3 regions of the Pseudomonas sp. Leaf58 genome follow, and region 2 is predicted to be linked to each of the others. Evidence: predicted binding sites of a transcription regulator. Region 2 holds the regulator's gene; each other region holds the start of a gene.
The links. Region 2 encodes sigma-54, which starts transcription at its own class of promoters, with help from an activator protein. Its sites were predicted from a motif close to ANTGGCATNNANNTTGCTNT; they were not measured.

Region 1: a site for sigma-54 is predicted at 3,506-3,525, ahead of nirB (nitrite reductase large subunit NirB). Genes of this name have one in related genera too.
Region 3: a site for sigma-54 is predicted at 1,892-1,911, ahead of glnA (type I glutamate--ammonia ligase). Genes of this name have one in related genera too.

The regions. Positions count from the first base shown of each region.
Region 1 covers NZ_CP032677.1:1,332,773-1,342,658, forward strand. The annotation lists gene DV532_RS06260 (bifunctional nitrate reductase/sulfite reductase flavoprotein subunit alpha) at 1-3,357, shown strand, start outside; gene nirB (nitrite reductase large subunit NirB) at 3,651-6,203, shown strand; gene nirD (nitrite reductase small subunit NirD) at 6,203-6,565, shown strand; gene pcaQ (pca operon transcription factor PcaQ) at 6,728-7,660, shown strand; gene DV532_RS06280 (FKBP-type peptidyl-prolyl cis-trans isomerase) at 7,908-8,660, shown strand; gene DV532_RS06285 (YkvA family protein) at 8,954-9,394, shown strand; gene DV532_RS06290 (helix-turn-helix transcriptional regulator) at 9,506-9,844, shown strand; gene DV532_RS06295 (hypothetical protein) at 9,841-9,886, shown strand, end outside.
Region 2 covers NZ_CP032677.1:1,022,928-1,032,813, reverse strand. The annotation lists gene DV532_RS04835 (ATP-binding cassette domain-containing protein) at 1-663, opposite strand, end outside; gene DV532_RS04830 (KpsF/GutQ family sugar-phosphate isomerase) at 913-1,887, shown strand; gene DV532_RS04825 (HAD family hydrolase) at 1,899-2,423, shown strand; gene lptC (LPS export ABC transporter periplasmic protein LptC) at 2,432-3,004, shown strand; gene lptA (lipopolysaccharide transport periplasmic protein LptA) at 2,991-3,515, shown strand; gene lptB (LPS export ABC transporter ATP-binding protein) at 3,516-4,241, shown strand; gene DV532_RS04805 (RNA polymerase factor sigma-54) at 4,416-5,909, shown strand; gene hpf (ribosome hibernation-promoting factor, HPF/YfiA family) at 5,989-6,297, shown strand; gene ptsN (PTS IIA-like nitrogen regulatory protein PtsN) at 6,310-6,774, shown strand; gene rapZ (RNase adapter RapZ) at 6,777-7,631, shown strand; gene DV532_RS04785 (HPr family phosphocarrier protein) at 7,651-7,923, shown strand; gene pmbA (metalloprotease PmbA) at 8,057-9,403, opposite strand; gene yjgA (ribosome biogenesis factor YjgA) at 9,512-9,886, shown strand, end outside.
Region 3 covers NZ_CP032677.1:5,019,156-5,029,041, forward strand. The annotation lists gene thiI (tRNA uracil 4-sulfurtransferase ThiI) at 1-781, opposite strand, end outside; gene glnA (type I glutamate--ammonia ligase) at 2,009-3,415, shown strand; gene glnL (nitrogen regulation protein NR(II)) at 3,779-4,864, shown strand; gene ntrC (nitrogen regulation protein NR(I)) at 4,861-6,297, shown strand; gene DV532_RS23300 (hypothetical protein) at 6,600-7,037, opposite strand; gene trmL (tRNA (uridine(34)/cytosine(34)/5-carboxymethylaminomethyluridine(34)-2'-O)-methyltransferase TrmL) at 7,036-7,497, shown strand; gene secB (protein-export chaperone SecB) at 7,701-8,186, opposite strand; gene grxC (glutaredoxin 3) at 8,225-8,479, opposite strand; gene DV532_RS23320 (rhodanese-like domain-containing protein) at 8,481-8,894, opposite strand; gene gpmI (2,3-bisphosphoglycerate-independent phosphoglycerate mutase) at 9,102-9,886, shown strand, end outside.

The sequences.
Region 1 (9,886 bases), 310 kb from region 2:
AACGGCTTGCTGCACTTGCTGCAGCGCAACGGCCACACCCACCCCGGTTTCATTGCCCGCCACACCGAAGGCTGGGACGAGTTGCCGGCATTTCTTGATGACTACACCCCGGCACGCGTGGCCGCTATCACCGGGCTGGCCGAGGCCGACATCCTCAAGGCCGCTGAGTGGATCGGCACTGCCAGCAACTGGATGAGCTGCTGGACCATGGGCCTGAACCAGAGCATCCACGGCACCTGGCACACTAACGCCATCTGCAACCTGCACCTGGCCACCGGCGCCATTTGCCGTCCCGGCAGCGGGCCTTTCTCGCTGACCGGCCAGCCCAACGCCATGGGCGGCCGCGAGATGGGCTACATGGGCCCGGGCCTGCCCGGCCAGCGCTCGGCGCTGGTGGCAGAGGATCGCGCCTTCGTCGAGGGGCAGTGGCGCTTGCCGCCGGGCAGCCTGCGTAGCGAAGGCGGCGAGGGCACCATTGCGCTGTTCGAGCAGATGAAGGCTGGCGAGGTGAAAGCCTGCTGGGTCATTTGTAGCAACCCGGTAGCCAGCGTCGCTAACCGCCAGCAAGTGATCGACGGCCTGCGCCAGGCCGAGCTGGTAATTACCCAGGATGCCTTCCTCGACAGCGAAACCAACCGCTACGCCGATATCCTCCTGCCGGCTGCGCTGTGGGCCGAAGGCGAGGGTGTGATGATCAACAGCGAGCGCAACCTGACCCTGATGCCCCGCGCCGTCGAACCGCCAGGGCAGAGCCTGCCGGACTGGCAGATCATTGCCCGGGTCGCCTGCGCCATGGGTTACGCCGACGCCTTCGACTACCCTGATGCCGAAGCGGTGTATGAGGAAATCCGCCGCTTCCACAACCCGGCAACCGGCTACGACCTGCGGGGCATTGGCTATGCCGAACTGCGTGAGCAACCACGCCAGTGGCCCTGCGCGCCAGGCCGCGACACCCCACGCAGCCCGGTTCGCTACCTCAACGATGGCAACAGCCAGGCGCTGCGGCAAGACGCCCAGGGTGGCTGCCCGGCGCTGGCCTTTCCCACCGCCAGCGGCAAGGCGCGCTTCTTCGCCCGGCCCTGGTTGCCCGCGCCGGAGTTGCCGAATGACGACTACCCCATTGTGCTCAATACCGGCCGCGTGCAGCACCAGTGGCACACCCTGACCAAGACCGGCAAGGTGCCGGCGCTGAACAAACTGGCGCCCGGCCCCTTCGTCGAAATTCATCCTGAAGACGCTGCGCGGCTGGGCATTGCCGAAAAGGACCAGGTAGCCATTCGCTCGCGCCGTGGCCAAGCCGTGCTGCCCGCGCGCATCAGTGACCGCGTGCTGCCGGGCAACTGCTTCGCCCCGTTCCATTGGGGCGACCTGTTTGGCGCGCAACTGGCGATCAACGCCGTCACCTGCGATGCGGTTGACCCGCTATCGCTGCAGCCGGCCTTCAAACACTGCGCGGTGGCCTTGCAACGGGTTGCCGGCGAACGTATCGACGCCCTTGAACTGGGCGCCACCGCCCCCCTGCCGGAGCCAGCCCGCATGCCCACCGCCACCCTGTCCCGTCTGCTTGGCCTGGATACCCTGCCAGCGCCGGTACTGGCCGAGCAGGAACGCCAGTACTTGCAAGGTTTCCTGCTCGGCCTGGAGCAGGCCCGTGCCGCTGGCGTGCCCAGCTTGCCGGCCAGTGCGCCGTTGGCTGCCAACTGCCGGTTGTTCGTTGATGGCTTGCTGGCCGGGCTGTTCGCCCAGCCGGCGCTGCTCGCCGATACCGCGGTGGCGGCGCCACGGCACCAGGTGCTGTGGGCCTCGCAAACCGGCAACGGCGAACTGCTTGCCGAGCGCTGTGCCGAGCGCTTGCGCGATGCCGGCCTGGACGTGCAGCTCAATTGCATGCAAGCGCTCAGCCCGCGTCAGTTGCAGGGCGCCGCCAGTGTCCTGCTGATCACCAGCACCTTTGGCGATGGCGACGCGCCCGACAGCGCTGCCGGGTTCTGGCACGCCTTGCAGGGCGAGGAGGGTAGCCACTGTGCCGAACTGCCCTATGCCGTGCTAGCCCTGGGCGACTCCAGTTACGAGCAGTTCTGTGGCTTTGGCCGTAAGCTCGATCAGCGCCTGGCCGAGCTGGGCGGGCGACGCCTGTTGCCGCGGGTGGACTGCGAACCGGACTTCGACGAAGCCTTCGCCGCCTGGCTCGACGCGCTGCTGCCCACCCTGGGCAGTGCCGCGGCGTCGCCGCCGGTCAGCGCACCGGCTGCGGTGGCGCCCTACAACAAGCAGCAACCCTGGGCCGCCACCTTGCTGGAGAACCGCCTGCTTAACGGCCCGGGTGCCAGCAAAGAAACCCGGCAGCTGGTGTTTGACCTGAGCGGCAGTGGTTTCACCTATGCCGCTGGTGATGCCTTGGGCGTGTGGCCGCGCAACTGCCCGGCGCTGGTCGACGAACTGCTGGCGCTGATGCAGCTCGATGGCCAAGCACCGGTCGAGCTGAAAGGCCAGCCAGCCATGCCGCTGGCTGAAGCTCTGCAAGCGCACTTGGAAATCGCCAAGGTCACCGCGCAGCAACTGCAGGCCTTCGCCGCCAACGCCCCAGACCTGCAGCGCCTGCTGCTACCTGAGTGCAAGGCCGAGTTGCACGACTGGCTGTGGGGCCGGCAGCTGGTCGATGTGCTGCGCGCCTTCCCTCAGCAGCTGTCTCTGGCCCGTTGGCTGGAGCTGCTGAAACCGTTGCAGCCGCGCCTGTACTCAATCAGTTCCAGCCCGCTGGCGCACCCGCAGCAGGTGCACTTGACCGTGTCCACGGTGCGCTATGGCGCGCGTAAAGGCGTGTGTTCAAGCTTCCTCGCCGACCGCGCGCAAGCGCTTAAGGTGGCGATTTTCCCGCAGGTGTCGAAGCACTTCCGCCTACCCGAGGACGACAGCGTGCCGCTGATCATGGTCGGCCCCGGCACCGGCATTGCGCCGTTCCGTGCCTTCCTCGAAGAACGTGAGGCACGGGCGGCGAAAGGCAGCAACTGGCTGTTCTTTGGCGAGCAATACGCGGCCAGCGACTTCTATTACCAAGAGCAACTGCAGGCCTGGCAGGCAGCAGGGCACTTGCGCCTGGACACCGCGTTTTCGCGCGACCAGGCCGAGAAGGTCTATGTGCAGCAACGCATGCTCGAGCAGGGGGCACAACTGTGGCAGTGGCTGCAGGCGGGGGCGTACGTCTATGTGTGTGGCGATGCGCAGCGCATGGCCAAGGATGTGGATGCGGCGTTGCGGGCGATCGTGGCCGAGCATGGCGGCATGGATGCAGCGGCGGCTGCGGCCTATGTCGAAGCGCTGGGCAGGGCCAAGCGGTATCGGCGGGATGTGTACTGAATGCACCGCGATGGGGTGTTGTGCACTGTGAATGTGCATGGCCTGTGCCGGCTTCTTCGCGGGCAAGCCCGCTCCTACCAGTGCATGACGCTGCGCAGACCGTTGTAGGAGCGGGCTTGCCCGCGAAGAGGGCAGTACAGGCAACCCAGTTGGCACAGTCCCTGCTTTATCCCAGCAACAACAAAGCCCACTGATCAACGGCGATCAACTTGGGCCCCCTACCGTGATGAATACAGGCAAAGGCGCCTGGAGCTTCGGCTCCAGGCGCTTTTTTTTTGATCGAGGATCGGCTTATGAAGGCAACAGCGAGCAGCGGGCAACGAGAGCGACTGGTCATCGTCGGCAACGGCATGGTCGGCCACCATTGCGTCGAACAACTGGTCAGCCGCGGCGCCCTGCAGCGCTTCGAGGTGCACGTGTTCGGCGAAGAGCGCCAGCGCGCCTACGACCGCGTGCACCTGTCCGAGTATTTCGGCGGCAGCTGTGCCGAAACCCTGGCCCTGTGCGAGCAGGGCTTCTACGGCGACAACGGCGTGCACCTGCACCTGGGCGAAGCGGTGCTGGAAATCGACCGTGAGCGCGCCGAAGTGGTCACCGCCGAGGGCCGCTACGGCTACGACCAGCTGGTGCTGGCCACCGGTTCCTACCCCTTCGTGCCGCCGATCGAAGGCTCCAGCGGCAATGCCCGCCTGGTTTACCGCACCCTCGATGACCTTGACGCTATCCGCGCTGCCGCCAGTGAAGCGCGCCGTGGCGTGGTAGTTGGTGGTGGCCTGCTTGGCCTGGAAGCGGCCAACGCACTGAAGTCGCTGGGCCTAGAAGCCCACGTGGTGGAGTTCGCCCCACGGCTGATGCCGGTGCAACTGGACGGCGAGGGCGGTGCTGCGCTGAAGGCGCAGATCGAAGCCCTGGGGGTGGGCGTACACCTGTCACGTGCCACCCAGTCGATCAGTGCGGGCGCAGACTACCGCTACCGCATGAATTTCGACGGCGGCGAGCACTTGGAAACCGACCTGATCGTGTTCTCGGCCGGTATTCGCCCGCAGGATGCCCTAGGCCGTGCCTGCGGCCTGGAGATCGCCGCGCGTGGCGGGGTGGTGATCGATAACCACTGCCGCAGCAGCGATCCGCGCATCTTCGCCATCGGTGAGTGCGCCTCGTGGAACGGCAGCGTGTTCGGCCTGGTAGCCCCTGGCTACAGCATGGCGCGTAACCTGGCGGCGTTGTTGATGGGCGAAGCCGCTGGCGAGTTCACCGGCGCCGACATGTCGACCAAGCTGAAATTGCTGGGCGTGGATGTCGGCTCGATCGGCGATGCCCATGGCGCCACGCCGGGCGCGCGCAGCTACCGCTTCATCGACGAGGCCAACAGCGCCTATCGCCGGCTAGTGGTCGATGCCAGCGGCAAATACGTGCTTGGCGCAGTGCTGGTCGGTGACAACAGCTACTACGACACCCTGCTGCAGTACGCCCAGAACGGCATTACCCTGCCAGCCGACCCGGCGGCGCTGATCTTGCCGCAAGGCACTGGCGCGCCGGCCCTGGGGGCCGATGCGCTGCCCGACAGCGCGACCATCTGCTCGTGCCACAACGTCAGCAAGGGCGCAGTCTGCGCCGCCATCGACAGCGGCTGTGGCGACCTTGCTGCGGTCAAGGGCTGCACCAAGGCCGCCAGCGGTTGTGGTGGTTGCGCGGCACTGCTCAAGCAGGTGGTCGAGCACGAGCTGAGCGCGCGTGGCGTAGCGGTGGACAAAAGCCTGTGCGAGCACTTTGCCTATACCCGCCAGGAGCTGTACGGGCTGGTGCGGGTGGAGGGCATCCGCACCTTCAACGAATTGCTCGGGCGCCACGGCAAGGGCCACGTTGGCTGCGACATCTGCAAGCCGGCAGTGGGCAACATCCTCGCCTCGTGCTGGAACCAGCCGATCATGGACCCCGCGCTGGTGCCGCTGCAGGACACCAACGACACCTTCATGGCCAACATGCAGAAAAACGGCACCTACTCGGTGGTGCCGCGTATCCCCGGCGGTGAAATCACCCCCGACAAGCTCATCGTCATCGGCCAGGTGGCGAAAAAGTACGACCTGTACACCAAGATCACCGGCGGCCAGCGCATCGACCTGTTCGGCGCTCAGCTGCATGAACTGCCGTTGATCTGGGGTGAGCTGATCGAGGCCGGCTTCGAAACCGGCCACGCCTATGGCAAGTCGACGCGCACGGTGAAGTCGTGTGTCGGCAGCACCTGGTGCCGCTACGGCGTACAGGACAGCGTCGGCATGGCGCTGCGCCTGGAGGACCGTTACAAGGGCCTGCGCAGCCCGCACAAGCTCAAGTTCGCGGTGTCTGGTTGCACCCGTGAATGCGCCGAGGCGCAAAGCAAGGACATCGGCGTGATCGCCACCGACAAGGGCTGGAACCTGTACGTGTGCGGCAACGGCGGCATGCGCCCACGGCACGCCGAACTGTTCGCCACCGACCTCGACGACGAAACCCTGGTGCGCCTGATCGACCGCGTGCTGATGTTCTACATCCGCACCGCCGACAAGCTGCAGCGCACCTCGGTATGGCGCGAGAACCTGGAGGGCGGGCTGGACTACCTGAAGCAGGTGGTCATCGACGACAGCCTGGGCCTGGCCTGCGAGCTGGAAGCGCAGATGCAGCATGTGGTCGACCAGTATGAATGCGAGTGGGCCAACGCCTTGAACGACCCCGAGAAGCTCAAGCGCTTCCGTACTTTCGTCAACGACCGGCGTGCCGACCCAGACGTGCATTTCGTGCGCGAACGCCAACAACGCCGGCCTGCTGCGCCGTTGCACCTGATCCCAACCGTCGAAGAGGCTGTCTGATGAACCTGTCCAATGCTGCTGTAAAAAGTCAAGAGAACTGGCAGGCGGTGTGCCAGGCGGATGACCTGGTGGCCGATTCCGGGGTGGTGGTGTGGCTTGAGGGGGCTCAGGTAGCGCTGTTCTACCTGCCGGGGCAGGCGCAGCCGCTGTATGCGGTGGATAACCGCGACCCGCGCTCCGGGGCCAATATTATCGGCCGGGGGTTGGTGGGCAGTGTGCAGGGGGAACTGGTGGTGGCGGCGCCGTTGTATAAGCAGCACTTCAGCCTACAGAGCGGCGAGTGCCTTGAGGATGCCGGGCAGTGCTTGCGGGTGTGGCCGGTGCGCTTGAAGGAGGGGGCGGTGGAGTTGGCAGTGGCTTGATATTCATCGGCAGCCCACCCCGGCCCTTTCGCGGGCAAGCCCGCTCCTACAAGCATCACCTCGGGCTCGCCTGCCAGATACTGTAGGAGCGGGTTTACCCGCGAAGAGGCCAGTGCAGGCGAAATACCTAACCCGCCCAGGCAATGCGTTAAGCTTGAGGCCATGAACCTCGATACCCGCATCAAATACCGCCACCTGCTGTGCTTTCTGGAGATTGCCCGGCAGGGCAGCCTGGCCAGGGCTGCCGACATGCTTGCGATCAGCCAGCCGGCGATCTCCAAGACCCTCAAGGAACTCGAAGACCTGCTGGAGGCGCGTCTGTTCGCGCGCAGCCGCCAGGGCGTCGAGCTGACCCCAGCCGGGGTGCGATTCATGCGCTACGCCGGGCCCAGCGTGCAGGCCCTGCGTGATGGTGTAAGCAGCCTGCGTGGCGAAGCCCGGGCACCGTCGCAGGTGCGCATCGGTGTGCTGTCCACGGTCGAAGGCCTGCTCATGCCCGAAGTGCTGTGCCGCTTGCACCAGCGTCATGAAGCGCTGGTGATCAGTGTGGTCACCGGGGTTAGCGCGCAACTGCTTGGCCAGTTGCGCGTAGGGGAGTTGGAGCTGGTGGTCGGGCGCATGACCGACAGCCCGCAGATCCAAGGCCTGTCGTTCGAGCACCTGTACAGCGAGTCGATGAGCCTGGTGGTGCGCCCGGACCACCCGCTGCTGGCCAGTACTCCGGTGGAGCGCGCGCAGGTGGGGCGTTACCCGCTGGTGTTGCCGCCCGCCGGCACCACCATCCGCCAGCATGCTGACAGCCTGTTCGTGCAGTGCGGTATCCAGATGCCGGCCCAGCGCCTGGAAACCCTGTCACTGGCGTTGAGCCGGCGCTACCTGCTGGGCAGCGATGCAGTGTGGGTAGCACCGCGCGATGCGGTGTTGCTCGACTTGCGCCGTGGCGAACTGGTCGAACTCGACTTGGGGGTGCGCGAGCCGGGCGGTTCGGTGGGCATCTGCCGCAATGCTGCCTTGGCGCAGAGCCTGCCAGGGCAGTGGGTGTGCGAAGTGTTGCGCGAAGTGGCGGGGCAGTATCGCGAAGGTAATTACCCCTGAGCACGGTGGAAGGCCCCCGCTCTGTTGGCTGGCTGCAGACTTCCCCAACCTAGCCAAGAAAACCGGCAAAACCATCCCACAGGGTCAATACTGGCCAGTGGCTGCAATGCCTTGGATGAATAAGCGTTTAACGACTGAACTTCCTTAGCAAAACCCGCTCCTATGCCGGTAGCCATTGGTCATGGCCGCCTGCTAAGCTCGCGGCTTTACCCTGATTGCCCTTATGGCGCATGAACAAGGAAATAGCATGAAACAGCATCGTTTGGCGGCTGCGGTTGCCCTGGTAGGCTTGGTACTGGCTGGCTGCGATCAACAAGCCAGCAGCCCCGAGCTGAAGACTCCGGCACAGAAAGCCTCCTACGGTATCGGCCTGAACATGGGCAAGAGCCTGGCGCAGGAAGGCATGGAAGACCTTGATTCGAAAGCAGTCGCCCTCGGCATCGAAGACGCCGTTGGCAAGAAAGAACAGCGTCTCAAGGACGAAGAGCTGGTAGAGGCCTTCACCGCGCTGCAGAAGCGTGCCGAAGAGCGCCTGGCCAAGGCCAGCGAAGAAGCCGCCTCGGCCGGCAAGAAATTCCTCGAAGAAAACGCCAAGAAGCCAGGCGTGGTCACTACCGCTTCGGGCCTGCAGTACGAAGTGGTCAAGAAAGCCGATGGCCCACAGCCTAAGCCGACCGATGTAGTTACCGTCCACTACGAAGGCAAGCTGATCGATGGCAAGGTGTTCGACAGCTCCGTCGAGCGCGGCAGCCCGATCGACTTGCCGGTCAGCGGCGTGATCCCAGGTTGGGTCGAAGGCCTGCAGCTGATGCACGTCGGCGAGAAGTACAAGCTGTTCATCCCAGCTGAACTGGCCTACGGCGCGCAGAGCCCAAGCCCATTGATCCCGGCCAACTCGGTACTGGTGTTCGACCTGGAACTGATCGCCATCAAGGACCCGGCCCAGCTGCAAGGCGCAGAGCCGGAAGCTGAAGCACCCGCCGAAGCACCTGCCAAGTAACGCTGGCCGGTCTGTGCAAAACGCCCCGTCATAACGGGGCGTTTTCGTTTGTGGCGGATGGTTGGACGAACCAGCAACTGCTGATACTGTCCGAGGAAATGCAGCGTGAAGAAGTAGGACGCTTCTGACGCAAATCGTTTGCGGCATACACCCAGCGGGTGTGAAACGGTTGTGTAAAAAACGCCCGATCTGACCGGGGCCCTTGCCTGGTAGGCACCTGAGGTCAGAAATATCGCCCTGTTCACAAGGTTATCCACAATAAATGTGGATAACCTTTCCCTCTCGGAGGCTCCATGAGCGCACCTTGGAATTTTGCCCGTTTCCTGCCGCTGGCTGAGCGCCTGCTCAGCCGTGGCCGGTTGCCGGCCCTGCTGTTCGCGGTGGCCCGTAAAGGCCCGCGCCTCGGCCAACTGCGGGAAGACGTGAAGTTACTGCAGTCACTGTGCCTGGCCTGGTGGCGCGGCGAATACCGCGCCATCAGCCCCAAGGCACTGGTCACCATCGTGGCTGGCCTGCTGTATTTCGTCAGCCCCATCGATGCCATCCCCGACTGGCTGTTGGGTGTGGGCTTTCTCGATGACATTGCGGTACTGGGCTGGGTGTTGAAGACCGTGGCCGATGAACTGGCGCGTTTCAAAGCCTGGCGTGACAGCCAGGCGCCCGAGCGGCTGCGTGTGGTCGAGCGCCTGCCCGCCAGCGCCGAAGCCTTGCGCTTGGAGCGCAATACGCCATGAATACCGCCTGAACTGCACCGCAACTGCACAGACCCCGGAGTTGGTAATATAATTGGCATAAGGGTTATGCCTACGGATTACATGCTGTAATCCTTTTTAAAGGGGTTTGTAATGGGTATTCAGGTCATCAGCCGGGACGGTCAACCCGAGTACGCCGTCGTTCCCTGGGAGCAGTATCAGGCACTGCTCAAGGCCGCGGGGCAGGCACCAGCCGAGGCAGTTACCAGCGCGCCAGCCAGTGCCGCAGCCACTGCACCACTGCCCGCGTTCAGCGAAGTGGCGCAAATTCGCCAGGCCAAGGGCATTGCCCCTGAGCAGCTGGCGCGCAATGTGGGGGTGAGCCCGGCTTACCTGGCCATGATCGAATCGGGCGAACGGCAGCCGGACGCGGCCATCCGTCGAGCCCTGGCCTGGCATCTGGGGGTGGCTGGCTGGAGTGAACCCTCATGAGCCAGGTCAGGATCAGCCGACAGCACTGGGATAACCTGCTGG
Region 2 (9,886 bases):
GCCATCACCCACCACGTAGATGTAGTCGGCGATGCTGGCGGTTTCGGCCAGGTCGTGGGAAACGACGATGCTGGTGATGCCCAGGGCATCGTTGAGCAGGCGGATCAGCCGCACCAACACCCCCATGGCAATCGGGTCCTGACCGACGAACGGCTCGTCGTACATGAGAATCTGCGGGTCCAGGGCAATCGCCCGCGCCAGCGCCACACGGCGCTTCATGCCGCCAGACAGCTCGTCAGGCATCAGGTCGATGGCACCGCGCAGGCCTACGGCCTGCAGCTTCATCAGCACGATGTCGCGGATCATTTCGTCCGACAGCTGAGTGTGCACGCGCAACGGAAACGCGACGTTCTCGAACACATCGAGGTCGGTGAACAACGCGCCGCTCTGAAACAGCACGCCCATTTGCTTGCGGGCGTCGAACAGGTCGCTGCGCGACAGCGTCGGCAGGTTTTGCCCGGCAACCCATACCTCACCGCTGGATGGGCGCAGTTGCGCGCCCATCAGCCGGAGCAACGTGGTCTTGCCGCAACCCGATGGCCCCATGATACCGGTGACCTTGCCGCGCGGGATGCGAATGTCGACGTTGCTGAAAATGCTGCGCGAACCGCGTTTGAAGGTAACCCCCTTCAACTCGACCGCGTAGGCGCTATCCACACTCATCTAGACTCCTTGCTAGTGCAGCCTCGTCCTAATGGACGCCGGCCTTCGTCTGGAAGGCACACGCGCCCCCTGGCTGGCCGAATAGCGGCGAACTATAGCACCGCTCACAGCGCCTCCCCAAGGCCGGGCAACGAGTCGTTCAGCCCTACGACAGGCATGAAGGACATTCGCCACGGCAATCGAAAGGGTGAGGGTTTCTTTCATTGCGGCTATAATCGCCGCCTTTTTACCAGGCATTGCTTTTTTGACATGAGCCAATCCAGCGAGCTGATCCAATCCGCCCAGCGCACCTTGCGCCTGGAACTCGAGGCCGTCGAGGGCCTGCTGGCGCGTATCGATGAAAACTTTGTCAAAGCCTGCGAGCTGATCCTGGCGATCAAGGGACGGGTTATCGTGCTTGGCATGGGCAAGTCCGGGCACATCGGCAACAAGATTGCCGCCACCCTGGCAAGCACAGGCACCCCGGCGTTTTTCGTCCATCCCGCGGAAGCCAGCCATGGCGACATGGGCATGATCACCCGCAACGATATCATCCTGGCCCTGTCGAACTCCGGCAGCACCGCCGAAATCGTTACGCTGTTGCCGCTGATCAAGCGCATGGGCATCCCGCTGATCAGCCTTACCGGCAACCCTGACTCGGTCCTGGCCCAGGCTGCCGAGGTTAACCTCGATGCCCGCGTCGCCCAGGAGGCATGCCCACTCAACCTGGCCCCCACCTCCTCCACCACGGCCTCGCTGGTGCTGGGCGACGCCCTGGCCATCGCACTGCTCGAAGCCCGTGGTTTCACGGCGGAAGACTTCGCCTTTTCGCACCCAGGGGGTGCGCTTGGGCGGCGCTTGCTGCTCAAGGTCGAAAACATCATGCACGCCGGCGACGACCTGCCACAGGTCCAGCGCGGCACCTTGCTGAAGGACGCCTTGCTTGAAATGTCCCACAAAGGCCTGGGCATGACCGCCATCCTCGAAGCGGATGGCAAGTTGGCCGGGATCTTCACCGACGGCGACCTGCGTCGCAGCCTGGACCGCAACATCGACGTGCACACCACGCTGATCGACCAGGTAATGACCGTGCATGGCAAAACCGCACGCGCCGAAATGCTCGCAGCCGAAGCATTGAAGATTATGGAAGACCACAAGATCAACGCACTGGTTGTCGTAGACCAGGACGACCGGCCTACCGGCGCCCTGAACATGCACGACCTGTTGCGCGCTGGTGTAATGTAAGGAGCGATGGAATGAGCCAGAACCTCATGCAGCGCGGCAAGGCCATCAAGCTGGCGGTGTTCGACGTCGATGGCGTACTGACCGATGGCCGCCTGTACTTCCTCGAAGACGGCAGCGAGTTCAAGACCTTCAACACCCTCGATGGCCAGGGCATCAAGATGCTCATGGCGTCGGGCGTGACCACGGCGATCATCAGCGGGCGCAACACGCCGGTGGTCGAGCGCCGCGCCAAAAACCTCGGCATCCCGCACCTTTACCAGGGCCGCGAGGACAAATTGGTGGTACTTGACGGCCTGCTGACCGAACTGGGCCTAAGCTATGAACAGGTCGCCTACCTGGGCGATGACCTGCCTGACCTGCCGGTGATTCGCCGGGTCGGCCTGGGAATGGCGGTGGCCAATGCCGCACCCTTTGTTCGCCAACACGCCCATGGCGTGACCCAGGCTCGCGGTGGCGAAGGCGCCGCCCGTGAGTTCTGCGAACTGATCATGCAGGCCCAGGGCACCCTGGACGCTGCCAACGCCAATTACCTTTAAGGCTGCCCATGTCCAGCAAGAAAGTTCGCAATATCGCGCTGCTGGCGGTGATCGCCGCCGTGCTGGTAGCCATCGGCTACTGGAATGTCAGCCCGGAAAGCTTCCTCGACCAGCCGGTGGCCCAGGTCGATGAAAGCGCCATCGACTACTATGCGATCAATGCCCACAGCGTGCAGTACCTGCCTGACGGCAAGCTGCAATATGAAATGACCGCCGACAAGGTCGAACATATGAAGGCCAGTGAAATCACCTTGGTGACCACACCGGACCTGCACATGTACCGCGGTACCCAATACCCCTGGCACGTCCAGAGCGAGCGTGCCGAGGTAAACCCGGACGGCACCGAGGTCGAATTGATCAACCAGGTACGCGTTGCACGCACCGACGAAAAGCAACGCGAAACCATTATCACCAGCTCACGCATGACCGTATTCCCGCAGAAGCAATATGCGCAGACCGAGCAAGCCGTTAGAATCGACGGCGCCGGTGGCACAACCACGGGCAAGGGCATGAAAGCGTATTTGAAAGAAGGCAGGATGGACCTGCTCTCTAACGTAAGAGGACAGTATGAGGCTCGTTAAAACCCTCCCCCTTTTGCTCAGCCTGAGCGCTGCACTGGGAAGCGCGAGCGCCTTCGCCCTGCCGAATGACCGTGACCAGCCGATTCGTATTCAGGCCGACAACGCGCACCTGGACGACAAGCAAGGCGTGGCCACCTATACCGGTGACGTGATCATCACCCAAGGGTCGATGATGATCAAAGGCAATACGGTGACCATGACGCGCGCCACCAATGGTGACATCGACGTTGTCACCTCGGTAGGCAACCTGGCCTACTTCGAGCAGCAGCAGAGCACTGACAAGCCTGACAAGATGAAAGGCTGGGCGGTGACTATTCAGTACCAAGCACAGAAAGACACCGTGATCCTCACCGATCGCGCCAAGGTCGAGAACGAGGGCAACACCACCGAAGGCGAGAAAATCGTCTACAACACCAAGACCCAGGTGGCGACTGCCGGGCGAGGTGGCAACGTCACCCAACCACGTCAGCGTATCGACATGGTGATCCAGCCCAAGAAGAAGGCCGAGTAAATGGCAACCCTCAAAGCCCAGCACCTGGCCAAGAGCTACAAGGGGCGGCAAGTCGTACGTGACGTCAGCCTGTCGATCGACAGCGGCCAGATCGTCGGCCTGCTCGGCCCCAACGGCGCCGGCAAGACCACCTGTTTCTACATGATCGTCGGCCTGGTCCAGGCCGAGCAGGGTCGCGTACTGATCGACAACCTGGACGTCAGCCACCAGCCCATGCACGGTCGCGCCCGCGCCGGCATCGGCTACCTGCCGCAGGAAGCCTCGATCTTCCGCAAGCTGTCGGTGGCCGACAACATCATGGCTATCCTCGAGACCCGCAAGGACCTCGACCGCGATGGTAGGCGCAAGGAGCTGGAAAGCCTGCTGCAGGAATTCCACATCAGCCACATTCGCGACAACCTCGGCATGAGCTTGTCCGGCGGTGAACGCCGCCGCGTCGAGATTGCCCGGGCCCTGGCGACCGCACCCAAATTCATCTTGCTGGACGAACCGTTCGCGGGTGTAGACCCGATTTCGGTCGGCGACATCAAGCAGATCATCCATCACCTCAAGGCCAAGGGCATCGGTGTACTGATCACCGACCACAACGTGCGTGAAACACTGGATATCTGCGAAACCGCCTATATCGTCAATGATGGCCGGTTAATCGCCGAAGGCGATGCCGAAACCATCCTGGCCAACGACTTGGTTAAAGAGGTTTACCTGGGCCACGAGTTCCGGCTCTGACCCCAGCACGCGCCTGGAGTACTGGCGAATCGCCCTGAAACCGGGGTTAAGTTGTTACGGTACTCTAGGCAAACGCTACAATTTAAGGCATAAAACTTGCTTGATCTGGCGCCTCGGCGCCCTCGTGTAGTGGATGGCGCATGCGCGCCGGCGAACAAGGTATTAGCCCCAGCCATGAAACCATCGCTCGTCCTAAAAATGGGCCAGCAACTGACGATGACACCGCAGTTGCAACAGGCCATCCGCCTGCTCCAGCTCTCTACCCTGGACCTCCAACAGGAAATCCAGGAAGCGCTGGAGTCGAACCCGATGCTCGAACGTCAGGAAGACGGCGAAGACTTCGACAACAGCGACCCGATGGCGGACAACGCCGAGAACAAACCAGCCGCCGAAGCCCAGGACAACAGCTTCCAGGAAAGCACCGTCAGTGCCGACAACCTGGAAGACGGTGAGTGGGGCGAACGTATTCCCAACGAGCTGCCGGTCGACACTGCCTGGGAAGACATCTACCAGACCAGCGCCAGCAGCCTGCCGAGCAATGATGACGACGAGTGGGATTTCACCACCCGTACATCAGCCGGCGAAAGCCTGCAAAGCCACTTGCTGTGGCAGCTCAACCTGGCACCGATGTCCGACACCGACCGCCTGATCGCCGTGACCCTGATCGACAGCATCAACGGCCAGGGCTACCTGGAAGACACCCTCGAGGAAATCTGCGCCGGTTTTGACCCCGAGCTGGATATCGAGCTGGACGAAGTCGAAGCGGTCCTGCACCGCATCCAGCAGTTCGAGCCGGCCGGCGTCGGCGCCCGCACCTTGGGCGAATGCTTGCTGCTGCAGCTGCGCCAACTGCCCGCCAATACCCCGTGGATGAGCGAAGCCAAGCGCCTGGTCAGCGATTTCATCGACCTGCTTGGCGGCCGTGACTACAGCCAGTTGATGCGGCGCATGAAAATCAAGGAAGACGAGCTGCGCCAAGTCATCGAGCTGGTGCAAAGCCTCAACCCGCGCCCCGGTTCACAGATCGAGTCCAGCGAGCCTGAGTACGTAGTGCCCGACGTCATCGTGCGCAAAGACAGTGAGCGCTGGCTGGTGGAGCTGAACCAGGAGGCCATCCCGCGCTTGCGCGTCAACCCGCAATACGCCGGGTTTGTGCGCCGCGCCGACACCAGCGCCGACAACACCTTCATGCGTAACCAGTTGCAGGAAGCGCGCTGGTTCATCAAGAGCCTGCAAAGCCGCAACGAAACCCTGATGAAGGTCGCCACGCAGATCGTCGAGCACCAGCGTGGCTTCCTCGACCACGGCGACGAAGCGATGAAACCGTTGGTACTGCATGACATCGCCGAAGCGGTGGGCATGCACGAATCGACCATTTCACGGGTTACCACGCAGAAATACATGCACACACCGCGCGGTATCTACGAACTGAAATACTTTTTCTCCAGCCACGTCAGCACCTCCGAAGGCGGAGAGTGCTCGTCCACGGCGATCCGCGCGATCATCAAAAAACTGGTTGCAGCGGAAAATCAGAAAAAGCCATTGAGTGACAGCAAGATCGCTGGTTTACTGGAGGCACAAGGCATCCAGGTAGCCCGTCGCACCGTCGCCAAGTACCGCGAGTCCCTCGGCATTGCACCGTCGAGCGAGCGCAAGCGACTGATGTAGCCCCTGAGATGAGCCACAGCGTTTGCGGGGCAGGTGCAAGACCTGCCTCTTTATGCACGGGCAACAAAGGAGAAGCTGTATGCAAGTCAATATCAGTGGACAGCATGTAGAAGTCACCCAACCACTGCGCGATTACGTGCTTGAAAAACTCGCTCGCGTGGAAAGTCACTTCGATAAGATCACCAACGTGCAGGTCATCATGAAAGTCGAGAAGTTGCAGCAGAAGGTCGAGGCGACCCTGCAGATTCCCGGCGGCGAAGTGGTTGCCAACGCCGAACACGAAGACATGTATGCAGCGATCGACGCCTTGGCTGACAAGCTCGACCGCCAACTGAAAAAACACAAGGAAAAACAGCAAAGCCTGCTGCAAGGTGCAGCTGCCCGCTGATCCCCCTCATCCATGATCCGACTTGAAACCATCCTGACCCCCGGCCGTTCCCTCGTGAACGTGCCGGGCGGCAGTAAGAAGCGCGCCCTGGAAAAGGTCGCCACCGTCATCGCCGACCAAGTGCCAGAACTGGAGATGCAAGACGTCTTCGAAAAATTGGTCGCCCGGGAAAAGCTCGGTTCGACCGGTTTCGGTAATGGTATCGCCATTCCGCACTGCCGGCTTGAAGGTTGTTCTGCTCCGGTCAGCGCCCTGCTGCACCTGGAAGCACCTATCGACTACGACGCCATCGATGGCGCGCCTGTGGACCTGCTGTTCGTACTGCTGGTGCCAGAAGCCGCCACCGATGCCCATCTGGAACTGCTGCGCCAGATTGCCAGCATGCTCGATCGCAAAGAGGTGCGTGATCGCCTGCGTGCGGCCACCAGCAGCGAGGCCCTGTTCCAGGTTGTCCTGGACGTACAGAACGAGCACTGAACATGCGCCTGATCATCGTCAGCGGCCGGTCCGGCTCCGGCAAGAGCACCGCCCTCGATGTCCTGGAAGACAACGGTTTCTACTGCATCGACAACCTGCCTGCCGGGCTGCTACCGCAGCTGGCGGAAAGCGCGCTGATCAACACCGAGCTGCAGCAACCCAAGGTCGCCGTGTCGATCGACGCGCGCAACCTGCCCAGCCACCTGACGCGCTTCCCCGAACTGCTTGAAGAAGCCCGTGCCCGGCATATCCACTGCGACGTGCTGTACCTGGATGCTGATGAAGACACGCTGCTCAAGCGCTTCTCGGAAACCCGCCGACGCCACCCGCTGACCAATGCCAATCGCTCGCTGGCAGAGGCGATCCGCGTGGAGAGCGACCTGCTGGGGCCGATTTCCGACCTGGCCGACCTGAAGATCGACACCACCAACCTGAACCTTTACCAGTTGCGTGATTCGATCAAGCTACGCCTGCTCAACCAGCCCGAGCCTGGTACCGCATTCCTGGTCGAGTCGTTCGGTTTCAAGCGCGGCATGCCGGTGGACGCAGACCTGGTGTTCGATGTGCGCTGCCTGCCCAACCCCTACTGGAAGCCCGAGTTGCGCGAGCACTCCGGCCTTGAGCAACCGGTAATCGACTACCTGGCTGCCCAGCCGGATGTCGAAGACATGTTCAACGACATTTCCAGCTACCTGCTCAAGTGGCTGCCCCGCTTCGCCGCCAGTAATCGCGCCTACGTCACCATCGCGATTGGCTGCACCGGCGGCCACCACCGCTCGGTATACATCACCGAACGCCTTGGCCAGTTGCTGCAGCAATCCCTGAAAAACGTCCAGGTCCGCCACCGCGACCTCTAGCCCAAGGATCCGCCCCACCATGCCCGCCCGTGAAATCACCATCATCAACAAGCTGGGGCTGCATGCTCGGGCGGCAGCCAAGTTTGTCGGCGTTGCCGGCCGTTTCCCCTGCCAGGTGCGGGTTGGTCGTGCACCGGACAAGCTGGTGGATGGCAAAAGCATCATGGCGGTTATGATGCTTGCGGCCGGCAAAGGCACCCAGGTGCACCTGCATACCGAAGGCGAGCAGGACACCGACGCCATGGACGCGCTGGTCGAGTTGATCAACAACTTCTTCGACGAAGGCGAATAAGCGAGCGCGTGTCTGCGAACACCGGCGCAGCCGGTAGCAGGCACCGCGTTGGTTTCTTCGCGGGCATGCCCGCTCCTACATCCAACGTTGTAGGCGCGCGCGTGCCCGCGAAGGGGCCGGTACTGGCAGTAGACTAGCTACCGGCAACCGTCATTCGCTCAATCAACACCGACCCCGTGTGGATATTGCTGCGGGTCTCCAGATCGCTACCGATCGCGACAATCTGTTGGAACATGTCTTTCATGTTGCCAGCAATGGTCACTTCCTGCACCGCGTGCTGGATCTCGCCATTTTCCACCCAGAACCCCGCCGCGCCACGGGAGTAATCCCCCGTCACCATGTTCAGGCCATGCCCCATCAGTTCGGTTACCAGCAGCCCGCGGCCCATGCGCCGGATCAGCGCCGCCTGATCTTCGACACCATGGCTGACAAACAGGTTATGCACGCCGCCGGCGTTGGCGGTGCTTGGCAGCCCCAGCTTGCGCCCGGAATAAGTACCCAGCAGGTACGACACCAGCTCGCCCTTGTCGACGAATGGCTTGGCATAGGTCGCCAGGCCGTCACCATCGAATGCCGCACTGGCCAGTGCACGCGGAATGTGCGGGCGCTCGTCGAGGGTCAGCCAGGCGGGGAACAGGCGCTGGCCGAGGGTCCCCTCAAGGAATGACGATTTGCGGTACAAGTTGCCACCGGAAATGGCCGACAGGAAGCTGCCAAACAGGCCACCAGCCAGCTCGGCCGAAAACAGCACCGGCACCTCGCAGGTCGGCACCGGCCGCGCACCCAGCCGGCTGGCGGCACGTTGCGCAGCACGCACACCAATGCTGCGAGGGTCGGCCAGCAGGTTGCCCTGGCGGTTCACGTCGTACCAGTAGTCACGCTGCATCTGCCCATCGCCTTCGGCGATCATCACGCAGCTTAGGCTGTGCCGGGTCGACGCGTAGCCACCGATGAAGCCATGGCTGTTGCCATACACGCGACAGCCCTGGTGGGTATTGAAGGTGGTGCCATCGGCGTTGAGGATGCGCGGGTCGGCGTCGAACGCCGCCGCCTCACAGGTCAGGGCCATCTCGATGGCCTTCTCGGGCTCCAGATCCCAGTCGTGGTACAAGTCCAGGTCTGGAATCTCGCGGGCCATCAGTGCCGCGTCGGCCAGGCCGGAACATTCGTCCTCGGAAGTATGCTTGGCAATTGCCAAGGCTGCGGCGACGGTTTCACGGATCGCTTCAGGGCCGCTGGCCGAGGTGCTGGCCGACCCCTTGCGCTGGCCGACATAGAGGGTGATACCAAAGCCCTGGTCGCGGTTGAACTCAACCGTTTCGACCTCACGCTGGCGTACTGTGGTGGACAAGCCCTGCTCCAGCGATACTGCCACTTCGCAGGCGCTGGCCCCCTGGCGGCGCGCTTCGGCGATGATCGCCTCGACCTGCTCCTGCAATGCTGGCAGGTCTTTTGGACCTACGCTCTGGACTGCACTCATGGTTCTCTCCACTCAAATTCTGCGTTCGGCGAGGGTCATTCTACGACCGGGCCGGACAAGCGGCCCCCGACTGGTTATCATGGCGGCGATTTCTAGCGGACTGCCACCATGGTTGATTCAAACGACGACGCCTTCGACGGCGAAAAAAGCAAAACCCAGATCAAGCGCGAACTGCATGCGCTGGTCGAACTCGGCGAGCGCCTTACCACGCTCAAGGCCGATACCCTGGCACGCCTGCCGTTGACCGACGAGCTGCGCAAGGCCCTGGCCGAGGCCAGCAAGCACACCGCTCATGGTGCCCGCAAACGCCACATGTCGTTTGTCGGCAAGCTGATGCGCGTGCAGGACCTGGATGCCATCCACGCCTTGCTCGAGCAGATGGACAGCTCGACCCGCCAGTACAACGAGCGTTTCCACGGCCTAGAGCGCTGGCGTGACCGGTTGATCGATGGTAACGACGAAGACCTCGAGCGCTTCGTTAAC
Region 3 (9,886 bases), 1.4 Mb from region 2:
AACTGTTGTCGACCTTGTTGAGGATCTCGCCGACCACTTCCTCGAACGGCACGCTGATGAACAGCACGCGCTGGCTGCTACCGTACTTTTTCCACAGGTAGTGGGCGACTTCCATCACGCCCAGCTCGTGGGCACGGCCGCCGAGGTTGAAGAAGCAGAAGTGGGTCATCAGGCCGCGGCGCATCATCTGGTAGGCCGCCACGGTGGAGTCGAAGCCACCGGACATCAGCACCAGGGTCTGCTCCAGGGCACCCAGCGGATAGCCGCCGATGCCGTTGTGCTGGCTGTGGATCACATACAGGCGCTGGTTACGAATTTCGATACGCACCAACACTTCCGGGTTTTTCAGCTCGATGCCGGCGGCGCCGCATTGCTGGCGCAGCTGGCTGCCGACGTAGCGGTCGACGTCCATCGAGGTGAAATCGTGGTGGCCACCACGTTTGCAACGCACCGCGAAGTGCTTGCCGGCCAGCAGGTGACCGAAGTGCTGCTTGCACTTGGCGACGATGTCGTCGAAGTCACCCAGCGGGTATTCCTCTACCTGCAGGAAGTGGGTAATACCTGGGGTGCAGGTGAGGCGTTCGATGATTTCGCGCTGGATCTTTTCGTCCTCGATGCGGGTGACCACTTCGAGATTGTCCCAGACACCGTCGACCGCGAGCTCAGGGTCGAGATCCTTGAGCACGTTGCGGATGTTCTTGCCGAGCTGGCGGATGAAGCGCTTGCGCACCGGCCGGCTCTTGATGGTGATTTCTGGGAAGACTTTGACGATAAGTTTCATTGGTTAACAGCGCGCGCAGGGCCTGCCGAAAATGAGGGGCGCGAATTATATCGGAAATTGCTCAGGATTTGACCAACTTTTGATCAGAAGCTTTCAGATAAATGTACGAGGCGGGATTTGCGGCGCCTGTGAGACCGAGCGCCGCCCGCGCGGCGCTTCGCGGGGCAAGCCCGCTCCCACATTTGTTTCGGGCCAATTATTCCTGTTTCCATTGGCGCGCGGCCCCTTGGTGTTCGACGCGATATCGAATGGGGCAAACAAGGGTACGCGCGCCAATGGTGGCAGGAGAGACTGGCCCCGAAACAATGTACCAGGCGGGATTTGCGGCGCCTGTAAGACCGAGCGCCGCCCGCGCGGCGCTTCGCGGGGCAAGCCCGCTCCCACATTTGTTTCGGGCCAATTATTCCTGTTTCCATTGGCGCGCGGCCCCTTGGTGTTCGACGCGATATCGAATGGGGCAAACAAGGGTACGCGCGCCAATGGTGGCAGGAGAGACTGGCCCCGAAACAATGTACCAGGCGGGATTTGCGGCGCCTGTAAGACCGAGCGCCGCCCGCGCGGCGCTTCGCGGGGCAAGCCCGCTCCCACATTTGTTTCGGGCCAATTATTCCTGTTTCCATTGGCGCGCGGCCCCTTGGTGTTCGACGCGATATCGAATGGGGCAAACAAGGGTGCGCGCGCCAATGTGGCGGGAGAGACTGGCCCTGAAACAATGTACGAGGCGGGATTTGCGGCTCCTGTGAGACCGAGCGCCGCCCGCGCGGCGCTTCGCAGGGCAAGCCCGCTCCCACATTTGTTTCGGGCCAATTATTCCTGTTTCCATTGGCGCGCAGCCCCTTGGTGTTCGACGCGATATCGAATGGGGCAAACAAGGGTACGCGCGCCAATGTGGCAGGAGAGACTGGCCCGAAACAAATGTGGGAGCGGGCTTGCCCCGCGAAGCGCCGCGCGGGCGGCGCTCGGTCTCACAGGCGCCGCACAACTCAAGACATGCACCACATTGGTGCGAACAATCGAAAACTCGCCTCGTAAGAGTGCACTTTTCCAGCCCAACCCACCGCCAAATGCCCGCAAACGCCCCCTTTTATCCCGCACTCGCCATTTTCGGGCACTGGCATGCAATTTGCTCCCTTGTGAGGCAGGTAAGCTTGGCCGACTATCCGCGCCCGGCAACACCCTTTTTCCAGGGCAGCGGCCCACCGCGCTCTAGACCATCCGGAGGACAACATGTCGAAGTCGGTTCAACTCATCAAAGATCATGACGTCAAGTGGATTGATCTGCGTTTCACGGACACCAAAGGCATTCAGCACCACGTGACCATGCCGTCGCGTGATGCGCTGGAAGACGACTTCTTCGAAGTCGGCAAGATGTTCGACGGCTCCTCCATCGCTGGCTGGAAAGGTATCGAAGCTTCCGACATGATCCTGATGCCGGTCGACGACACTGCCGTACTGGACCCGTTCACTGAAGAACCTACCCTGATCATCACCTGCGACATCGTCGACCCGTCGAGCATGCAGGGCTACGATCGCGACCCACGTGCGATCGCCAAGCGCGCCGAAGAGTACCTGAAGAGCACCGGCATCGGTGACACCGTGTTCGCCGGTCCAGAGCCTGAGTTCTTCATCTTCGACGAAGTGAAGTTCCACTCGGATATCTCCGGTTCGATGTTCAAGATCTTCTCCGAGCAAGGCTCGTGGATGACCGGCGCTGACGTGGAAGGCGGCAACAAAGGCCACCGTCCGGGCGTGAAAGGCGGCTACTTCCCGGTTCCGCCGTTCGACCACGACCACGAAATCCGTACTGCCATGTGCAACGCACTGGAAGAAATGGGCCAGACCGTTGAAGTTCACCACCACGAAGTGGCAACTGCCGGCCAGAACGAAATCGGCGTCAAGTTCAACACCCTGGTGAAGAAGGCTGACGAAGTACAGGCCCTGAAATACGTCGTGCACAACGTTGCCGACGCTTATGGCCGTACCGCCACCTTCATGCCGAAGCCACTGTACGGCGACAACGGCTCGGGCATGCACGTGCACATGTCGATCTGGAAAGACGGCAAGAACACCTTCTCCGGTGAAGGCTATGCCGGCCTGTCCGACACCGCCCTGTACTTCATCGGCGGCATCATCAAGCACGGTAAGGCCCTGAACGGCTTCACCAACCCGTCGACCAACTCCTACAAGCGTCTGGTCCCAGGCTTCGAAGCCCCGGTAATGCTGGCATATTCGGCTCGCAACCGTTCCGCCTCGATCCGTATTCCTTACGTCGGCAGCCCGAAAGCCCGCCGTATCGAAGCACGCTTCCCGGACCCATCGGCCAACCCGTACCTGGCCTTCGCAGCCCTGCTGATGGCCGGTCTGGATGGTATCCAGAACAAGATCCACCCAGGCGACGCTGCCGACAAGAACCTGTACGACCTGCCGCCGGAAGAGGCCAAGGACATCCCGCAGGTTTGCGGTAGCCTGAAAGAAGCTCTGGAAGAGCTGGATAAAGGCCGTGCGTTCCTGACCAAGGGCGGCGTGTTCTCCGACGACTTCATCGATGCCTTCATCGAACTGAAGAGCGAAGAAGAGATCAAGGTCCGCACCTTCGTGCACCCGCTGGAATACGAGCTGTACTACAGCTGCTGATCTGATCGGCGCCTCGCGCCGATGACATGATCAAGACGGCCTCCTTCGGGAGGCCGTTTTCGTTTCTGCGCCAAATAGCGCCACAGAAACCATCCTTGCCACGCTATGCTCTATCTTGGTGCACAACTGAACGCCGTGCTCCTATTTGCTCCCCAATCTGGTTCACATGAAACGTTTCACCCAGACCTTTTGATCCGAATCAGCGCAGATTCAGGCCTTTCTCGGCAAATCTCGCTTCTTTTCGGAGCTTTGGTTTGTTTCTTGCATTTTCTTGTAGAGAAACGCGCATCAGCGGATCTATCCCGCGCCCGGCCCTGGCCAAAGCAGTGCCAGGCAAGCGCCAAAAGAGGTCAACGACGCCTTATGACCATCAGCGATGCACAGCACCGTCTGCTCCTGGACAACCTGACCACTGCCACGTTACTGCTCAACGCCGAGCTGCGCCTGGAGTACATGAACCCGGCTGCGGAAATGCTGCTGGCGGTCAGTGGCCAGCGCAGCCATGGGCAATTCATCAGCGAACTGTTCACCGAGTCGACCGAGGCCCTCAGCTCGCTGCGCCAGGCGGTGGAGCAGGCGCACCCGTTCACCAAGCGCGAAGCGCAGCTGACCTCGCTGACCGGGCAAACCATCACTGTCGACTACGCCGTCACACCGATCCTGCACCAGGGCAAGACCTTGCTGCTGCTGGAGGTGCACCCGCGTGACCGACTACTGCGCATCACCAAAGAAGAAGCCCAGCTGAGCAAGCAGGAAACCACCAAGATGCTGGTGCGCGGCCTGGCCCACGAAATCAAGAACCCGCTCGGCGGCATCCGCGGCGCAGCCCAACTGCTGGCGCGTGAACTGCCCGAGGAAGGCCTGCGCGACTACACCAACGTCATCATCGAAGAGGCCGACCGCCTGCGTAATCTGGTCGACCGCATGCTCGGCTCGAACAAGCTGCCGTCGCTGGCCATGACCAATATCCACGAAGTGCTGGAACGAGTTTGCAGCCTGGTGGATGCCGAAAGCCAAGGCTGCATCACTTTGGTGCGCGATTACGACCCAAGCCTGCCGGACGTGCTGATCGACCGTGAGCAGATGATCCAGGCCGTGCTCAACATCGTGCGCAACGCCATGCAGGCGATCAGCTCGCAGAACGAACTGCGCCTGGGCCGCATCACGCTGCGCAGCCGTGCCCTGCGCCAGTTCACCATCGGCCATGTACGCCACCGCCTGGTGGCACGGGTCGAAATCATCGACAACGGCCCAGGCATCCCGGCTGAACTGCAGGACACCCTCTTCTATCCCATGGTCAGCGGCCGCCCGGACGGTACCGGGCTGGGCTTGGCCATTACCCAGAACATCATCAGCCAGCACCAGGGCCTGATCGAGTGTGAAAGCCATGCAGGCCACACAGCCTTCTCGATCTACCTGCCCCTGGAACAAGGAGCCACCGCCTCATGAGCCGAAGTGAAACCGTATGGATCGTCGACGATGATCGCTCCATCCGCTGGGTCCTGGAAAAAGCCCTGCAACAGGAAGGCATGACCACCCAGAGCTTCGACAGCGCCGACGGCGTGATGGGCCGCCTGGCACGCCAGCAACCAGACGTGATCATTTCCGACATCCGTATGCCCGGCACCAGTGGCCTCGACCTGCTGGCGCAGATCCGTGAGCAGCACCCACGCCTGCCGGTCATCATCATGACGGCCCATTCCGACCTGGACAGCGCCGTGGCGTCGTACCAGGGCGGTGCCTTCGAATACCTGCCCAAGCCATTCGACGTGGACGAGGCGGTCTCGCTGGTCAAGCGCGCCAACCAGCATGCCCAGGAGCAACAAGGGCTGGACGTGCCGCAGAACCTGGCGCGCACCCCGGAAATCATCGGTGAAGCACCGGCGATGCAGGAGGTGTTCCGCGCCATCGGCCGCCTCAGCCACTCCAACATCACCGTGCTGATCAACGGCGAATCGGGTACCGGCAAGGAGCTGGTGGCGCATGCCCTGCACCGCCACAGCCCGCGTGCGGCTGCACCGTTCATTGCCCTGAACATGGCCGCCATCCCCAAGGACCTGATGGAGTCCGAGCTGTTCGGCCATGAGAAAGGCGCCTTCACCGGTGCCGCCAACCTGCGCCGGGGCCGTTTCGAGCAGGCCGATGGCGGCACCTTGTTCCTCGACGAAATCGGCGACATGCCCGCCGACACCCAAACCCGCTTGCTGCGGGTGCTGGCTGATGGCGAGTTTTATCGCGTTGGCGGCCATGTGCCGGTCAAGGTCGATGTGCGCATCATTGCCGCCACTCACCAGAACCTGGAGTCGCTGGTGCAAGCCGGCAAGTTCCGTGAGGACTTGTTTCACCGCCTGAACGTGATCCGCATCCACATCCCGCGGTTGGCCGACCGCCGCGAGGACATCCCCGCCCTGGCCCGCCACTTCCTCGCCCGCGCCGCCCAAGAGCTGGCGGTGGAGCCGAAGATCCTCAAGCCGGAAACCGAAGAGTTCATTCGCAACCTGCCTTGGCCAGGCAACGTACGACAGATGGAGAACACCTGCCGCTGGATCACCGTCATGGCCTCCAGCCGTGAGGTGCTGATCGGCGACCTGCCGCCCGAACTGCTGAACCTGCCCCAGGACGCTGCGCCGGTCACCAACTGGGAGCAGGCACTGCGCCAGTGGGCCGACCAGGCGTTGGCGCGCGGGCAGTCGAACCTGCTGGACAGCGCAGTACCGAGCTTTGAACGGATCATGATCGAGACGGCGCTCAAGCACACCGCCGGGCGGCGTCGGGATGCGGCGCTGCTGCTGGGCTGGGGGCGCAATACCCTGACGCGCAAGATCAAGGAGCTGGGGATGAATGTGGCGGGTGGGGATGATGAGGAAGGTGACGAGCACTGAGTTCCGGGTTAAGCCGTAAGATCGCTGGGGCCGCGTTGCGGCCCCAGCCATTTCAGCCTTCCGATGCACCGTTCCTGTGCCCGACGCACCTCAGCAAGGCACAAATCCCCTCAAAACCCGGCCAAATCCCCCTCAAAGCTCAGCATTCACGGGCTTTGCAAAACTGGCACGCCCCCTGCAATAGCTAATACATCTCCAGTTTCGGGGGCCCTGGTACAGGCAGGCCGGGTGAACCCCTCTTTTATTCGTAGTGACACAAGTTTTGGGGACCCTGGTACAGGCAGGCCGGGATATCCCCTCTTTTATTCGTGCAGTTTCACCTGCACTCGCCAGCGCCCAGCGTCCTCTGCACCGGCCCACTCGCCACGCAGGGCGCGCGCAGCCACCACCGTCAGCAACAAGCCTTTATCGCTTTGCTGCACCCGCCAGCTGACCGGCTTGCCCTGCAAGCTCAACTGCCCGTGCTGAGCCTTGCCCTGAGCTTGGAACAGCAGCGCAACGGTACCCTGCACATTCTCGCCATGCAGTTGCGGCTCTGCGTTGAACCACAGCTCCAGGCCATCCTGCACCACCTCTACCTGTTGCAACTGACGCTCGTCGGGCGTGGTCAGGCGGCCAATCATCAACCCCACCATCAAGCCAACAATCGCCAGGGACAGCATCACCCGCGGGAACGCCTTCGAACGCACGTCCGGTTCAGGGGTAGAATGCCCATCATCTTCACGCTTGGAGCCGTGCATGTTTCACGTCATCCTTTTTCAACCAGAAATTCCGCCAAATACCGGCAACATCATTCGCCTATGCGCCAACAGCGGCTGCAACCTGCACCTGATCGAGCCCATCAGCTTCGAACTGGATGACAAGCGCCTGCGCCGTGCGGGGCTGGACTACCACGAGTATGCCACGCTCAAACGCCACGAGAGCCTGGCCGGATGCCTGGAAAGCCTTGGCAACCCGCGGCTGTTCGCCTTCACCACCAAGGGCTCGCACCCGTTCCATGAAGTGGCCTACCAACCGGGCGATGCCTTCCTGTTCGGGCCCGAGAGCCGTGGCTTGCCGGCCGAGGTGCTGGACAGCCTGCCGGCCGAACAACGCCTGCGCCTGCCGATGCGGCCAGGGTGCCGCAGCCTGAACCTGTCCAATACCGTGGCGGTGACCGTGTATGAAGCTTGGCGGCAGAATGGGTTTGCCGGGAGCTGATTGAGTGCCTGCACTGGCCCTATCGCCGGCAAGCCAGCTCCCACAGAGACCCACCAGCCATGAAACCTGGACCGCTCTTGTGGGATCCACTGCCTTGCTCGCAAACCATCGGCCAGGCGTGCCCCCTGTGGGAGCTGGCTTGCCGGCGATTGGGCCGGACAACAAAAAAGCGCCCCGAGAGGCGCTTTTTCAATACAGCAAACTTACTGCACAGTCGGTGCTTCGCCAGCTTCCTGCATGCGCTGCATTTCTTGCGCGTACAGGGCATCGAAGTTGACTGGCGACAACATCAGGGCCGGGAACGAACCGCGGGTTACCAGGCTGTCCAGGGCCTCACGGGCGTACGGGAACAGGATGTTCGGGCAGAACGCACCCAGGGTGTGGCTCATCGAAGGCGCATCGAGGTTGGCGATCAGGAAGATACCCGCCTGCTGCACTTCAGCGATGAAGGCCACTTCGTCACCGTTCTTGACGGTAACCGACAGGGTCAACACCACCTCGTGGAAGTCACCTTCCAGGGCTTTCTGCTTGGTGTTCAGGTCCAGGGCAACACTCGGCTCCCAGGTCTGACGGAAGATCTGCGGGCTTTTCGGGGCCTCGAACGACAGGTCGCGCACATAAATACGCTGCAGGGAGAACTGAGGGCTGTTGTCTTCGGCAGCAGCGCCGTTGGTCTGTTGGTCAGTCATGGCAGGTCCTTATCCTAATGTTTTGAATGCAGTGCAAATCAGGCCGCCAGCAGCGCGTCGAGCTTGCCGGCGCGCTCCAGGGCATAAAGGTCATCGCATCCACCGACATGGGTGCTGCCGATCCAGATCTGCGGCACCGAAGTACGGCCGGCCTTTTGGCTCATCTCGGCACGAACCTGCGGCTTGCCGTCGACCTTGATTTCCTCGAAGGCCACGCCCTTGCTCTCAAGCAGGTACTTGGCGCGCATACAGTAAGGGCAGTAGTCGCTGGAATAGACGATGACGGGCTTCATATCACTTCACCAGGGGCAGGTTATCGGCTTTCCAGCTGGAAACGCCACCGCTCAGTTTGGCCGCGTTGTAACCAGCTTTAAGCAGCTCACGGCAGATGGTGCCAGACTGCTGGCCCATCGCGTCGACAACGATCAGGGTCTTCTCTTTGTGCTTGTCCAGCTCGCTCATGCGGTTGACCAGCTTGTCCTGCGGGATGTTCAGCGCACCGACAATGTGGCCGGCGGAGTATTCCTTGGCCGGGCGAATGTCGACCACCAGCGCTTTCTCGGCATTGACCAGCGCCGTCAGCTGGCCATTGCTCAGGCTCTGGCCGCCACGGCGGATTTCGTTGACCAGCAGCAGGACCAGCAGAATGAGGAAGATCGCAACCAGGATGTAGTGATCTGTCGCGAATTGAATCAGGTGAGCAACCATCAGCGGTGTTCCAGGCGATTGAAAATGCCGGCCAGTATACACAGCCCCTTGGTGCCACCAAAGCCCGATGGGCCGGCCACAAAACCACCTTCATGTTGCTAACACAGGTGCGCCGGTCGGGGGAATGGGACGAATATTCGCCGTGGGTGGCGCATTTGCCCTAAAATGCGTTTCTTTATCATCTTTGAACAACCGTGAGTTTGATTGATGACGAGTACGCCCAAACCCCTGGTCCTGATTATCCTGGATGGCTTCGGCCACAGCGAAATCCCCGAACACAACGCCATCTTTGCCGCCAATACGCCGGTCTATGATCGCCTGCGCGCCACCCAGCCGCATGGCCTGATTTCCGGCTCTGGCATGGATGTCGGCCTGCCGGACGGGCAGATGGGCAACTCTGAAGTCGGCCACATGAACCTCGGCGCAGGCCGTGTCGTGTACCAGGATTTCACCCGGGTGACCAAGGCCATCCGTGACGGCGAGTTCTTCACCAACCCGGTGCTCACCGGTGCCGTGGACAAGGCTGTCGGCGCCGGCAAGGCCGTGCACATCCTTGGCCTGCTGTCCGATGGCGGCGTACACAGCCACCAGGACCACCTGGCTGCCATGGCCGAACTGGCCGCGCAACGGGGTGCACAAAAGGTCTACCTGCACGCCTTCCTCGATGGCCGCGACACGCCGCCACGCAGTGCGCAATCCTCCATCGAACTGCTCGATGCCACCTTCGCCAAGCTGGGCAAGGGCCGCATCGCCAGCCTGATCGGCCGCTACTACGCCATGGACCGCGACAACCGTTGGGACCGCGTTAGCGCCGCCTACAACCTGATCGTCGACAGCGCTGCCGAGTACACCGCCGATACCGCCCTGGCTGGCCTCGAAGCGGCCTATGCGCGTGATGAAAGCGATGAATTCGTCAAAGCCACGCGCATCGGTGAAGCAGTCAAGGTCGAAGACGGCGATGCCGTGATCTTCATGAACTTCCGCGCCGACCG